Regions from separate parts of the Aneurinibacillus sp. UBA3580 genome, predicted to be linked through region 2. Evidence: riboswitches for the same ligand, from Rfam matches in the RefSeq annotation. Region 2 holds a riboswitch; each other region holds the start of a gene.
The links. Region 2 has a riboswitch for thiamine pyrophosphate ahead of thiC (phosphomethylpyrimidine synthase ThiC). Riboswitches for the same ligand answer to the same signal wherever they lie in the genome.
Positions count from the first base shown of each region.

Region 1 (5,110 bases), on a different contig from region 2:
TAGTGCCCGGTCGCCGCCAGCAGGTTCGCAAAAGACGATACCGGTCCGAAATACGGGAGGCCGTCTTTGGTCTGTGGCCGCAGACTGGCCCATGTCTTTTCAAGCGGGCAGTCTTTTAAGGCGGGCAGAAGACGAACGGCTTTTGTCATGAGCTGCTGCAGGCCGTCAATTGTCAGCCGATTATCAAACCCGCAGTCTGCAGAGGAAGCACCGACGAGCAGACGGTTTCCGTCTTTCGGAACAATGTAGCATCCGTGCGAATAGATCGTTTTTTCGATCCGCTGCGGCATAGAAAGCACGGAGAACGCTTCCCCTTTAATAGGGAAAACGGAGAGCGGCAGGCCGAGCGTATGCGCCAGACGGCCGCTCCATGCTCCGGCAGCAAGCACGTAATGATCGGCCGTAAACCGGCCCTGTGTCGTCACAACCCCTGTAATCCGGCTGTCTGTATGCTCGATGTCAAGCACCTCACATCGTTCCAGAAGCCTGGCACCGCCCTTTGCTGCGGCAACCGCAAACGCCCTTGTCAAATCCGGTGCCGAGACCTGGATATCGTCCGGCAGGTAAAGAGCGCCCGTAATTTCATCGCTTACCGCCGGCTCCATCCGTCTGACGTCCGTTTTGTCCATCCACTCGGCTTGAAGGCCCATCGCCTGTTGCCAGGCACCGCGTTTTTTTAGCGTGTCGGCTTCTTCTTCCGTCCAGGCGATACGAAGCATACCTGCATTGTTCAAGCCGATATCGACGCCGGAAGCCTGATATAGCTCTCGGGCGATTTCTGTAAACATAGCGCGGCTGCGCAGAGAAAGATCTACTAATGGACCCGGCTCGGTAAACTCGACCTGAGCGCCGAGCATGCCGCCTGCCGCCCCTGATGCATGCGCCCCGATCGTATCTTTCTCCAACAAGGTGACTGTTTTGCCCCTTTTTGTCAGTTGATAGGCAATAGAGACGCCGATGACACCGCCACCGATGATGACAACATCCTGCTTGATCATTTAACACCCTCCATTTTTGCCATGGGCCACGCGCATCTGGGCGATACACGGACATTCTGCATGGCCTGTTGAAATTGCTGGGCAGAAAGCATAGGGTCCCTGGCAAGCATAATGGCTGACAGTACGGCAATTCCGGCACAGCCCGTCGCCAGCGTATCCGGCGCATTGTTAGGCGTAATGCCGCCCAATGCAATAACGGGCAGATTGACGCTTTCCACGATCTCCTGCAAAGCCGCAAGTCCCCGACCGGCCTGGCCAGGCTTGGAAGCCGAGGCGAAGACATGGCCGAACAGCACATAATCGGCGCCTGACACTTCCGCAGCTTTTGCTTCCGTGACGCTGTGGACAGAGACACCGATAAGCCTATGCGGAGCCAGACGGCGAATGACGCCGGCAGGCAGGCTGTGATACGCGGCTTGAATGGCAGCGGCTCCGCTCGCAAGCGCTACATCCACCCGATCGTTTACCGCAAGTTTGGTGCATGGCAGACCGGTCGCAACCAAATCCTGTGTCCATTCCCATAACTCCCGAGCGGTTCGCTGTTTTTCGCGCAGGTGGAACATGGTAATATACGGGTGAATACGCGCCACAACCCTGCGGACGTCTGAAAGTGATTGCGTACCGCTGCTGATGACGTGAAGAGCATGTGCCATGTGCATTCCTCTCCCCCTTCCTTCTTTTCTCATGATTTTCACAGAAAAGGCCGGGACCCTATTATGGGACCCGGCCTGATACGTCAATGACAAACGCTTTTATGCCGACTACTTTCCTACGCTGGTACGAACCAGATCAGGTCCCAAGGGTTTAGAAACTTCAACGCGTTTCATTCTCAGCCCGGCTCCTCGGGATCCCCTAGTAGTGCTTTCTATTAAAATTTCTTCTATTATAATCAATTGTAATGAAAAAGAGAAGAAGGGATATAAAAAACTTAATAAAAGGTAAAATAGTCTGAATTATGATATAATTTTTCTGCATAATCAAGTGAAAGGGTGAGCAAAGATTGAAAGCTATCGAATTATTCCCACACGTCAACGATTTGCGCGATCGTTTCTTTCCGGCCTATCGGGAATTAACAGCGGATCTCCTTGAACAAAAACCTCAAGGGGTGCCTAACTCTATCGGATTTCATCTGCGGCATATCGCACAGGCGGAAGATTGGTTCGTTCAAGGCATTATTCTTGGACAGGAAGCGGCACCCAAGCGGAAAGCGGAGCTTGCGACAATCGCCGATATTCTTGCTTATCTAGAAGGAACGCGTGAGCATACGCTAAACGTACTTCGCGAAATGGAAGTATCGAAATTGGCCACGCCATTTACTATGCCGGAAGGCTATCGCGGCGCGAAAATCGATAATCCAACTTTCTCTTGGCTGTTCCATCGAATGTTCGACCATGAAGTTTACCACCTGGCGCAGGTAAATATGACGCTGCGTCTGCTGGGCAAAGAACCGCCGGCGATGTAATAACTTTCCTCCCTCTGAGGTACTATACTAATAGCTTGCTTGCTGACTATTACGCAGGAGCGGAGGGACAATATTGAAGGTAAAAAAAACGACAAACGACGCATTTCGTAAAATATGGCTGTACCGCTTAAAGGATAGGAAAGTGATGGTGCTGCGTCAGGCGATGGAAGTGGATGCGCCGAAGATTATCGAGCGGTTGCGCCGCGTACTTGACGATGGCGTTTATCTGGAGGAAGAGAAGGATACGATGAATAGTCCGCAAGAAGAGGCGGCGTTCATTCGCCAGATGAAAGAAGAGGGCAGCATGTATACGGTCGCTGAAATTAGCGACGCGATAGCCGGTGTGGCCCAGATCAAACGCGGACAGCTAGAGATGAATCGGCATATCGGTACGTTCCGCATCTGGCTCGGCCCCGGATTTCAGGGATACGGTATCGGATCCAAGCTGATGGATTATTCGCTGCAGTGGGCCAAGCACCATGGACTGGAGAAAGTCTGTCTTGACGTATTTGCCGATAATGAAAGAGCAATAGATATGTACAAAAAATACGGATTCGTAGTGGAAGGATACCGTAAAGACCAGTTTATACTGGATGGTAAACATGTGGACGAGGTATTTATGAGTAAATTCTTATAGAAGAAGCACAGGTGCGCAGCGCTATTCGGCCGGCCGCGCCTGTTTTCTTTTTTCGGGTAGCGATCAGAAGCGGAAATCGGGTAGAATAAGAAATAGTTTGTTTTAGCAGAGAAAGGAAGGAAATCATGAATTCATTTACTGCTTTTCAGCTGAAACCGGAAATTCTGCAGGGGATTGCCGATTTGTATTATAAAGAACCGACCCCGATTCAAGCGCAGGCCATTCCGCTGGCTCTCGAAGGAAAAGATGTCATCGGGCAGGCCCAGACTGGAACCGGCAAAACGGCGGCCTTCGTCATTCCGATGCTCCAAATGCTGGAGCTGGATAAAAAAGACGTGCAGGCGCTGATTATGACGCCGACCCGTGAGTTGGCGATGCAGATCACAGACGATATAGCCGAGTTGGGCAAGCATTTGGGCGTTAACGTACTCTCGCTGCACGGCGGTCAGGACATTACACGCCAGATTAGTAAGCTTTCGGGACAGGTGCATATCGTGGTAGGCACGCCGGGCCGAATTCTTGACCACCTGCGCCGGGAGACACTTCATTTCGGACGGATTAAAATGCTTGTGCTCGATGAAGCGGACAAAATGCTCGAGATGGGCTTTCTCGAAGAAGTAGAAGAAGTCTTCATCCAAACAGCGCAGCAAAAACAAGTGCTCCTGTTCTCTGCGACCATTCCGGATGAAGTGCGTCGTCTGGCCCACCGTTTCATGAATCAACCGCAGATTGTCCGGGTCGAGAAGCGGCAGATGACGGCGGAAAACACAAAAGAATCTTATTATGTAGTGAACCAAAGCGACAAGCTTGATGTGCTGCTGGAACTGGTCAAAGATGCCCGTCCGTATCTAGCCGTGATCTTTGCGAATACAAAACAGCGCGTCAACGAGCTGGTGCGCAGCTTGCAGGAGAACGGCATTGAAGCGGAAGCGCTGCACGGCGATTTAACCCAGAAGAAGCGGGAACAGATTATGGACCGGTTCCGCGAAGCCAAATTCCAGTATCTCGTCGCGACGGATATTGCGGCGCGCGGCCTGGACGTGGCAGGCATTACGCATGTGTTTAACTACGACATGCCGTCCGATTTGGAGAGCTATATCCATCGCGTAGGCAGAACCGGCCGGGCCGGGCAGGAAGGAGAAGCCATTTCGCTGATTTCCCCTCGTCAGAAACAGTGGTTTACCCGTTTCTCGCGCGCCATTAGCGGCGGTGTCGAGCAGAAGTTTCTCGGGGGCAAAAAACGTGAAGAACGTAAGGCCCGCAAGGTGGTTCGAGATACGAACGATGGCATTCAGGAAGCACGGACAGAGGACCGCAGTGCGGAGAAAAAGCCGGCACCTGCGTTAGGAGGAGGCCGGGCTAAAGCGAAACCTAGAAAGATTAAACCTGGATACAAGAAAAAAATGCAGGCTGAAAGAGAAAAGCAGCAGCGCAAAGAGCGCCGCAAAGCCATTCAAGAAGTATACAGAACACGCAAGAAAAAATAAACGAACCGGGATGGCAGAATGACGTCATCCCGGTTTTGTTTATTTCGCAAGTAAGCCGAGTACCCAGCGGCACCAGGCAATCTCTTCTTCCTCCTGTTTCAGTTTTCGGCAGAAGAGAAGGTAGCGCCCGAAATGACGGGAAGTAATGCTTTCAATTTCATCCCCGTATTCTTCTTTCATTTTCTTGATTTCTTCTTTGCGAAATGCAATTTTTTCCTCATAAGCGGTCATGCGTTCATGAAAAAGGCGTTGTGCCGTATCCTTATCCGTTAGCCAGATGGAATACACCTTGGCCAGAAATTCATCCCGGATGACGGGGGGAGCGGGCGATTTGCGGGTCCACTCTGCAAGCAGCGTTTTTCCTTTATCGGTAATCGAATAGATTTTTTTATCCGGTTTCCCGGTTTGTTTTACATAAACAAATGTGACAAGCCCGTCTTGTTCAAGCTTCATAAGCAGCGGATACACTTGGCTGTGTTTGGCCTGCCAGAATACTTCCAGCAGTTGCGTTAATTCGTAGCCTGAG
Region 1 is NZ_DFMZ01000041.1:13,957-19,066, forward strand. It holds gene thiO (glycine oxidase ThiO) at 1-998, opposite strand, end outside; gene B2899_RS06300 (thiamine phosphate synthase) at 995-1,657, opposite strand; TPP riboswitch at 1,748-1,862, opposite strand; gene B2899_RS06305 (DinB family protein) at 1,999-2,460, shown strand; gene B2899_RS06310 (GNAT family N-acetyltransferase) at 2,534-3,097, shown strand; gene B2899_RS06315 (DEAD/DEAH box helicase) at 3,223-4,584, shown strand; gene B2899_RS06320 (PadR family transcriptional regulator) at 4,624-5,110, opposite strand, start outside.
Region 1: linked by a shared signal. The riboswitch ahead of B2899_RS06300 (thiamine phosphate synthase) and the one ahead of thiC (phosphomethylpyrimidine synthase ThiC) in region 2 are both predicted to bind thiamine pyrophosphate.

Region 2 (5,110 bases):
CGGCTTTGTATGTGTTTGCGCTGCTGTTATTCTGGGCATACCGTAAGCAGATTGTGCAGGAGCGCAGGCTGTTCCATGCACGGGTGACTTCGGGAGCGGGAGAGCTGGTGCGCGCGCTGCTGTTCGGTGCGGCAGCGGGCCTGGGCGCTTCTCTTGTGCTGCTCGCCATCGGTGCGGCACCTTCTTATCACGATATTGTTTTGCTATGGATTTTAAGTGCTCTTTTGGCATTCGTTCACATTCGCTTTTTGTCTTTCGCCTATAGCGGTGGTTTGCTGTCCGTGCTGTCCGCGTTGGCGAAGCTTGTGCCTTCGGATGGTTTGAATGGGTGGTTTAAAACAGTGGTTGTATGGCTGCAGGAGGTGAACATCCCGGCCATCCTCGCGCTGGTCGCCGTATTGCATATCGCAGAAGGCATTCTTATTCGTGTCGTGCCGAAGCAGGGACTATCTCCGGTCCTCATTAAGAGCCAGCGCGGTCGTGTTGTCGGCGCGTATGCGATACAGAAATACTGGCTTATCCCGGTCGTTCTGTTCGTGGCGGGGGATGCAGCCGGTATTTACACGCCGGATGTGCCCGGCTGGTGGCCGTGGTTCTATGCGGGTGCAGCTGCACTGAGCCTGCTTCCGGTTCCGTCTGTAGCAGGGTATGCGGATTTGGCGGTGTTGTCCACGCCCCAGGAAAAAGCGCAGTGGGCGGGTAAAATGATTGTGTGGCTCGGCGTAGCATTGCTTGTGCTAGCGTATCTGGGAACGTTCTGGCTTCCTTTTGCCGTTCTTGGCAGCCTGCTGGCACTGGCCGGGCATGAAGCGCTGCGTATCTACGGTGAATGGCAGCGTCGTGTTCATACGCCGCTATATGTACAATTGAAGAAAGGTGTGCGCGTACTGGCGGTTGTGCCCGGCAGTCCGGCCGATGAGATGGAGATTGTGACGGGAGATGTTATTCTGCGAGTGAACGGACACGAGATCCACGGCAAGGAGGAGATTTACCCGGCATTGCAGCAGCAATCGGCTTTCTGTAAAATGGAAGTAATGAATAAAGAAGGACATATCAAATACGTTCAGCGTTCCGTGTATCAGGGAGACCATCATCAGCTGGGATTGATTGTGGCACCTGACGCCGCGGCGGATGAGTATGTAGAGCAGGGATACAGCCGGTTATTCGGGCTGTTCCGCAAGGTGAGAACGCGCCGCAACGCTGAGTCGAATGAGATGCCCCTCGAGCAGGGAAAGGATGTATCGTTATGATCGCAAAATATATCATTGCGCTGATTGTTCCGTTTATTCTTGCCGCGGTGATTTCTCGTGTGTCATTGAATATCTGGGTCGGCGCCATTGCCACACTGGGCATCATGATGGCCGTTTTCAACGGACCGTACCAGCCGCTTCCGGTAGTTTTGCTTGGCGTAGTCAGCGGTCTCGTCGGCACGTATGTCGGGTACCGTTGGATTCGAGGAATTAGCTTGACGGAGTAGAGGGTTTTTTTGTAGTAGATGAAGGTTGTTATACTTCGTTATTTGTGTTAATGTAGTTTATAAGTTATATAATATTTACGCGGGAGCTTGAGGAATCAGGCTGAGAGGATAACTAATCTGTTATCGACCGTTGAACCTGAACTGGATAATGCCAGCGGAGGGATGAGTGACACTTCATGTTTATATTGCATGGGGTACGTGTATCCAAAGCCGCATTTTCTATGCGGCTTTTTTAATCATATACGTCCTCCTTCCGCCTCCATAGAGGGTTCTAAATACTTCGAATTTTCTAACCAAGGAGGCTATTTTTATGTCCAAATCGATTGAAACCGCAGTTTCTATCCCGAATCTTGAGAAGTTTCCGGGCAGTAAAAAAGTATACATAGAAGGGTCCAGACCGGATATCCGGGTGCCTATGCGGGAGATTCAATTGAGCGAATCATCCGGAAGTTTTGGAACGCAGGTAAATGAGCCCGTTCGTGTCTATGATACGAGCGGAGTTTATACTGACCCCGGTTACTCCGTAAATATTCGTGAAGGAATTCCTGCACTTCGCCGTCATTGGATTCTGGAGCGAGGCGATGTAGAAGAATATGAAGGACGTGACGTAAGACCGGAAGACGATGGAATAAAAGGAGAAGAGGGTTCACCCCATCGCGAGGTTTTTCCTGGATTAAAGAGAAAACCACTGCGGGCGAAAAAAGGGCAAAATGTTACCCAGCTCCATTATGCCCGCAAAGGTATGATTACTCCGGAGATGGAGTATGTTGCCATTCGCGAAGGGGTAAGTCCTGAATTTGTACGGAAGGAAATCGCGGAAGGCCGCGCCATTCTTCCTTCTAATATTAATCACCCGGAGAGCGAGCCGATGATTATCGGCCGAAACTTCCATGTAAAAATTAATGCAAACATTGGAAACTCCGCCGTTACTTCTTCTATCTCTGAAGAAGTAGAAAAGATGACGTGGGCGATTCGCTGGGGAGCGGACACCATTATGGATTTATCTACCGGAAAAAACATACACACAACACGTGAATGGATTATTCGAAATTCTCCGGTTCCTGTTGGCACTGTTCCCATTTATCAAGCTCTGGAAAAAGTAAACGGAGTGGCAGAGGATTTGACCTGGGAAGTCTACCGTGACACATTAATCGAGCAGGCCGAGCAAGGTGTAGATTATTTTACAATCCATGCCGGAGTTCTCCTTCGCTACATCCCGCTTACAAGCAACCGGGTCACAGGAATCGTGTCACGTGGCGGATCTATCTTAGCGGCATGGTGCCTGGCGCATCATGAAGAGAACTTCCTCTATACGCATTTCGAGGAAATCTGCGAAATTATGAAAACGTATGACGTAGCCTTTTCCCTAGGGGATGGCCTGCGTCCAGGATCGATTGCAGACGCAAACGATGAGGCACAATTCGCTGAGTTAGAGACGTTGGGTGAGCTGACTAAAATTGCATGGAAACATGATGTACAGGTGATGATTGAGGGACCCGGTCATGTTCCCATGCATAAAATTAAAGAGAATGTGGATAAGCAGATGGAGATTTGTCAGGAAGCCCCGTTTTATACATTAGGGCCTCTGACAACTGACATCGCGCCGGGGTACGATCATATCACTTCTGCGATTGGTGCAGCCATGATTGGCTGGTTCGGAACGGCCATGCTCTGTTATGTTACACCGAAAGAACATCTCGGGCTTCCGAATAAAGAGGACGTACGGGATGGAATCATTGCCTATAAAATTGCCGCCCATGCTGCGGATTTAGCCAAAGGCCACCCCGGAGCGCAAATTCGCGATAATGCCCTTTCCAAGGCCCGGTTTGAGTTTCGCTGGCGCGACCAATTTCATTTATCATTAGATCCAGAACGCGCCATGGAATATCACGATGAAACCTTGCCGGCAGAAGGGGCAAAGACGGCGCATTTTTGTTCGATGTGCGGACCGAAATTCTGCAGTATGAAAATCACGCATGAAATCCGGGAGTATGCCAATCATCATGGATTAACGAACAACGAGGCGTTAGAAAAGGGATTAAAGGAAAAGGCTCAAGAGTTCAAAGACGGCGGCAGTCATATTTATCGGTGAGCGGATAAGGAGATGGCCTCTGTATGAGTAACAAAGCGAGTCAAATTATAAGTGAAATAAAAGAGCTGAAGGCCAAAATAGAGAGCCTAAAAGCAGAGCTTGCTGACCTTCAGGCAAGTTGCAATCATACCTATACAGGCGATGTTTTAATGAAAACCTGTACTCGGTGTTTGAAGTCAGAAAGTTGTTATTATTAACTGGACTCTTGCAAAAAATTGTCGAAAAAAAGGGAACAAAAAGAGGACATTCCGACCTTTTATAGAAATTTTGGCTACCACCGCTAAAATTCCACAAAAAGGGGAATGTCCACTTTTATGTCCTCCTTCTTTGTGAAGGGCGCGTCAACATCAGCCAGATTCGCCGATCTACGAACCTGTATCGCGTTCTTTTGACAGACGGGAGATATATGGAACCGCCATATCTTTTGTCTCGGAACGAAGCGGAAAAATAGGGGCGCGCGGCATGAATCCATTGAAACGATAAAAATTTATGAGAAAGTACAGAAATTGGATAAAATCGAGAAGGATGTCGAGGAGATTAAAGCGGTTGTGAGTCGTATCGAAGCCGATCAGCCAAAAGACATTTCCGCGAAGACGGAGAATGCTTTGTCGAATGCGTGCTTGTTTTGTTGGTAACTTTTTAAGAAAGCTGTCGTTTCCTGTGATATAATGCTACTTGTACAACGTACTTGTAGGGGCCTCGATTTATCACCGCGTAACCCGTTGTTGCCTTGCGTTAAGTGGTAGCAAGGGAGGTGATAATCGATGAAGACTGGCAAAGTGATTATTATTATGCTGACGTTTGGTTTGTTAATCATTGGCTTAATCCAAGCGGTCAATCGTTGCGCTAACAAAGTAACACCCCCCTTACAAGCTGGCCGGCTCAAGGGGGGTGTTTGACTGATATCTCGATGAGTCCTTACGGGCACACCGTTGTACATTGGACCGCAGTTGCACCTGCGGTCTCTTTTTATTTTACGTAATCTTACAGCAATATTATACCACAACTATATTTTTATATTTATTATTTTTCTTGTAAAACATAAAAATATAGTAGTCAAAAACATTTGTTCTTATCGGATTTATTCCCTCTTTATAATTTTCCGTCTTCAAAATCAAAATCCTCTCCTCATTCTTTCCTCTTTTTCCTTCGTACCACAAAAAGGTAGCCACCCTTCCCATGGTTTTCATATCAGGGTTGCGGCTGAAAAGCCACGGTAGTTTCACTCTCGAACCTACGTTCGAAAAAATTATTGGAAATCATACGTTCGTATATGCAATTATGATATAATGAAATGCAGCATGATAACGAAGGAAAGGTGAAACCTTGGAAAAGCTGAGCCAAAAATTCGAGCTTGTCTCCGAGTACAACCCTCAGGGAGACCAGCCTACCGCAATAGCGAAGTTGTCGGAAGGAATTTTGAATGGGAAGAAGCACCAGACGCTGCTGGGGGCGACGGGAACGGGGAAGACGTTCACCATGGCCCAGGTCATCAATAAAGTCCAAAAGCCAACGCTTGTCATTGCCCACAACAAGACGCT
Region 2 is NZ_DFMZ01000136.1:19,534-24,643, forward strand. It holds gene B2899_RS17970 (PDZ domain-containing protein) at 1-1,250, shown strand, start outside; gene B2899_RS17975 (DUF2198 family protein) at 1,247-1,477, shown strand; TPP riboswitch at 1,547-1,658, shown strand; gene thiC (phosphomethylpyrimidine synthase ThiC) at 1,788-3,569, shown strand; gene B2899_RS17985 (hypothetical protein) at 3,593-3,766, shown strand; gene B2899_RS17990 (hypothetical protein) at 4,334-4,468, shown strand; gene uvrB (excinuclease ABC subunit UvrB) at 4,905-5,110, shown strand, end outside.

Region 3 (5,110 bases), on a different contig from region 2:
AAGACCAGCAGGAAAAATCCGAGATACGGTACAATCCGCTTTCTTATATACCGCATGGTCCATCCCCCGAACATGACTCCAACGATGATGGATAGTAGCCAGAGCAGAGCGGAAGTAATCGGATCGGCAATCATCATGAGAAACAGCATAACGGCTAAATGGGCAGTCAATTTTACAGCCGGATTAACGCGAGCCAAACGGGAGCGGTTGGCATGCATCATGGCGCATCCTCCTTTCCCATTCATAGTGAAGCGGCCGCATCAACCCCGGCAGAGAAGCGCCGGAAGAGAACAAGTCGTACGGGGCACCATTAAATTGAATCGTACCGTCTGCAATCCAAATGACACGGTCTGCGTACCGGTCCACCAAATCCATATCGTGTGTGACCATGACAATGGCGGTTCCTTGTTTTTTTCGCTCTTCCAAACGAGCGAGTAATTGGGCAGCGGTGGCAGCGTCCTGTCCGAACGTTGGCTCATCTAAGAGGAGCACTTTCTGATCAAACAAGAGCATTGTCGCCACGCTCAACCGTCTTTTTTGGCCCTGGCTTAGCATGAACGGATGATGATCGCGATGCGCATTCAGGGTGAACTCTTGCAACAGGCGGTTCGTTTTGTCTGTAAGGACATGTTCGTCCCATTGACGAACGCGTCCCCCGAATGCCACTTCATCGTATACCCGATCTGTGACGAACTGCAGCTCCGGATTCTGGAATACGAAGCCGACCTGTTCGTACAGCTTTTTGGCCGGCCACTTGCGGATGGGTCGCTCCTGAAAGTATACCTCCCCGTGTTTTCCTTTTTCCAATCCGGCGAGCGCTTTTAACAGTGTGCTTTTTCCAGCGCCGTTCTCACCGATAATGGCCGTCCATTCGCCTTGCCGAAGCGAAAACGAAACATGTTCAAGGATATTGGTTTTGCCGTAGCCGATGGTCAGATCGCGTATGGTGTAGATGTCCGGCTCTACCGCCCCTTTCGACCTGGCCCGCGTCTCGCTTTGCTTCAGCTTTTCGCGCCACCCGATCTGCAGCGGATGGGAAGGGGCACAGGCCTCTTCTAGGGTATGAGGGAAGAGACGGGGCCGCCAGATACCGGCGGCCTCCATTTCTTTTTCGTACCGGGTCAGTACGTCTTTTGGTGCACCCTCCCCGATGATGCGTCCTTGGGCATCAAACAGGATGACACGATCCATCCAGTCAATCAAACCATCCAGTACGTGCTCGATGAATACCATGGTCATTCCTGTATCCGATACCGATTTGAGCAGTGTGAACACATCCTGTCGTCCCTGCGGGTCAAGCTGTGCCGTCGGTTCGTCGAAGAACAGTACATCCGCTTCGAGTGCCAACAGGCATGCGAGCGCCAGACGCTGCTTCATTCCGCCGGACAGCGTCTCGATCGGCGTATCCTTGGGCACAGACAGACCCGCCTGTGCCATCGCTTTTTCAATACGGCCGTTCATTTCATCCCGCGGAATGCGGCGGTTCTCCAGGCTAAACGCAATCTCATCACCGACAGTCAGCATGCAGAATTGGGCATCCGGGTCCTGAAACATTATGCCGACGGATTCAGGGCGTGTCACCTCGCCCTTTACTTCCGCTTCAATCGCGGCGGGAATAATTCCTGACAGCACAGACAGGAGGGTGGATTTTCCGCAGCCGCTTGGCCCGAGCAGCAGTACTTTTTCGCCACGTTGAATCGAAAGGCTCAGATGTTGCAGCGTGAAGGAGGGAGCATCGTAGAAACGGACCGAAAGATTGTTACATCCTAGATACGGAATCATATCCTTCACCACGTTGCTGTCTGCGCTGCCGCATCATTTCGTACTGCTGAAGAATGCCGGTTTTCGCCAGCGATTCGGCTATCAGTTTTCCGAGTACTCCTCCGAGGATAGCGCCGCTGGCTATTCGCAGTGCAAACGTAGCCGCGAGTACACCCGGAGTATAATAGCCGAAGCCATTGGCCAGCAGGCTGTAGATCATGCTGCCGACCGCAGCGAGTACACCCGAGAGCATGAGGACGGGCAATGAATACTTCTTATAGCCGAACAGGAAAAAGGCCAATTCGGCGCCCAGTCCCTGAAAGAATCCGATTAACAGCGAAGAGAGACCAAAGTGGCTGCCCGTGAATACTTCAACGGCCGCCGCCGCCAGCTCCGCAATCAGTGCGGCGCCCGGTTTGCGTACAATATAAGCGATCAACGGACTCGCCACCACCCAGACACCGAACATCACTTCAGCGCCGACCGGTCCTATCAGCGCCGAGATCGGAAGCCAGAGGGTAGACCAGCCAAGGTACAGCACGCCGCACGCGATGGACAGTACGACGGTCAGTACAACTTCCCGCATTTTCCAACTCATCGTTTCATCACCTGTCCCAACTCAACCGGCCAGGTTTGCTTTGTATACGCCATATCCCAGAAGAGGTATTCCAACTGGCAACTGGTAAGGAAATGCTGCTTCATTTTTTCTTTCTCCATTTCATTGGCCTCTTCCGCCCAGCGGTCAAGCCGTGCGCAGAATCGATCGGTCAGCACGTTCATGGATGCCTCGCCATAAAAAGTAATCCATTCATAGAACGGGTGCGAAGGAGTGGGATTGACTTCTTTAAGCAGCTTTTGTCCGATTTCAAGATATGTCCACGGGCACGGCAGAAGCACTGCGATGATTTCTCCGAGCGTACCTTCATGCGCGACCGTCAGCATATGGCGAATATAATGGCTTGCATTCGGCGCAAGCGGATAGCCCTGCACATCTTCATAACGGACGCCCGCTACGCGGCACAAGTTGTTGTGGGGATGGGCTTCGCCGTGCAGTACGAATGAGATCTGCTCGGCAAACATCGCCATGTCTTCGCGTTTCTCGCATTTAGAGATGGCGATGCCGTAGATGCGGGCGAAGGCGTTGAGATATTCAAAATCTTGTTTTACATAATGGATGATGGCTTCTTTGTCCAAATTCCCATCGGCAATGCCCCGCACGAATGGGTGAGCGAAGATGGCCTCAAAGATTGGATCGGCATCCTGGCGAAGCTGTTGGGTAAATGTCATCATATAAATTCCTCCTAACAAATCAATTTTTTCAGAGAAGAAAGTGCTCCACCGGTCCCTTGCCCCAATAAAAAGCCGCTCTACAAGTAGAGCGGCATGCGAGACAAAGAATAACGCGCCATCACAACCAAATTGGAATGGCCAGTCGTCATGCCACTTCCCTACGCTGGTATAATCCAGATCAGGTTCGAAGGGATCAAGGCTACTGCGCCTTATCTCAGCCGTTACGGCACCCCCAGTGGACTTTCCTATGAAATTATCCGTAGAATAACAGGTTCGGGCTGACCTGTCAATGCTGTAAAATGCAAAAAGATAGACGATGAAATTTTTCGAATAAACTATCTTGTCGGCGGTTTTGCTTGACGATGTGCAAGGACCTCTTGTAACCTGTTGAAAGATTAAATATCAATGAGGGAAAAATAGAGAGGAAGATGCAGCGTGACGTGGGAGATTTTGAACATTATCGGCACAATGGCGTTTGCGCTGAGCGGCGCGGTGGTGGCGATGGAAGAAGAGTATGATATATACGGCGTATTCGTGCTTGGCATGGCGACTGCATTCGGTGGCGGGATCGTGCGGAACTTTCTTATCGGTATTCCGGTGCCTACGCTTTGGGAGCAGGGAACGCTGCTATGGACAGCGTTACTAACCATGCTGGTGTTCTTCTTTCTGCCGGTAAAGTTAATCGCATACTGGCGTCGCTCGGAGGTGTTCTTTGACGCGATTGGTCTCGCGGCATTTGCTGTGCAGGGCGCGTTGTATGCGACGCAGCTCGATCGTCCGTTGAGCGCAATCATCGTGGCGGCGGTAATGACAGGCATCGGCGGCGGCGTGATTCGCGATGTGCTGGCGGGTCGGCGTCCGATGGTGCTGCAGGAAGAAATCTACGCTGTATGGGCGATCGGAGCCGGGCTGTGCATCGGCACGGGGATTGTAGACATTGGAGATTCCGTACAGTTGTATGGGCTGTGCGTTGCGATTGTTGTGCTGCGAGTGTTGTCTGTATTCTATAAATGGAAACTGCCGCGTCGTTCTTTGCATAAAGCGGTGCAGTAAACTACAAACCCCGGCCTGGTGTCAATGACATAAGGCCGGGGTTTCATTTGCTTGCTTATCGTCTTTGATTTTCCGAATCTTTCAATTGCTGTTGTAATCTTAATTTTGTGTACGATTTGTAAAAAGTCAGAAAAACAGAAACTTGCTTTATTCTTATTTCGTATAGGAAATTGTAATAACGTAGACTTTGGCTCCCTTCAAAATGATTGCGTTTAAAGGTTTGCAAAAATATACGGATAATGGAGGGAATAGAAATGAATATAGTTTTTACTGAGCTTACGTGCAGAAGTTGCGGCGTTAAATTAACAGAATATGAAGCAGAGGAAAAAGATGCGCTATGCATGGAATGTTACAATGAAAAGAACGCTGAAGTTTTAGCGGGAATGAACTAAGCCTGTTATAATTTTATAGAGTGAAAAGGGAGCCATTGTGCTGGAATGTACAAACCTGCCTCTATACCGGCATGCCATGCAGGCGGCAACTGGTATGCCGGTATTTTATTGTAACGCTGACCCATTATGTGTACGAATCGCTGCCTGTACTGAAGAATATCCTCACCCCAAAATCAAGCCGCGATCTATTGTAAAATTGAAGCCCCCGCTTCAGCGATTGCCCGCTCAGTGGGGAAGTATTCATGGAATTACTGTTTTAAATCCGACAAACGTTCACGCAGATAATGATTTCTCTTCACAATAAAACGGGTGATGTACTCCGATTCCGCATCAAATTTCTGGATGTCTTTTTTCTTATAGTCATCTCTTACAAGATAAGGACGAATAGAATTCATTAGCGAATGAATCTTAGGTTCAAGTGATTCTAGAGTGAACGAAGTTTCAAGTATTTCTTCAAGAAGTTCACAATACCTGGATCGAAAATGTGGAACGTCGAGAAGCCGTGCGGAAAGAGTATTATATCCCTCAATTGGAACATAATCATGCTCCATCATCTTCCCCTTACAGTCCCTTCCCCATGTTCCATCATAGTCCCAAGGAATAAGTTCAAATAA
Region 3 is NZ_DFMZ01000122.1:8,269-13,378, forward strand. It holds gene B2899_RS16770 (energy-coupling factor transporter transmembrane component T family protein) at 1-218, opposite strand, end outside; gene B2899_RS16775 (ABC transporter ATP-binding protein) at 184-1,782, opposite strand; gene B2899_RS16780 (ECF transporter S component) at 1,760-2,359, opposite strand; gene tenA (thiaminase II) at 2,356-3,048, opposite strand; TPP riboswitch at 3,190-3,295, opposite strand; gene B2899_RS16790 (trimeric intracellular cation channel family protein) at 3,487-4,104, shown strand; gene B2899_RS16795 (CotH kinase family protein) at 4,745-5,110, opposite strand, start outside.
Region 3: linked by a shared signal. The riboswitch ahead of tenA (thiaminase II) and the one ahead of thiC (phosphomethylpyrimidine synthase ThiC) in region 2 are both predicted to bind thiamine pyrophosphate.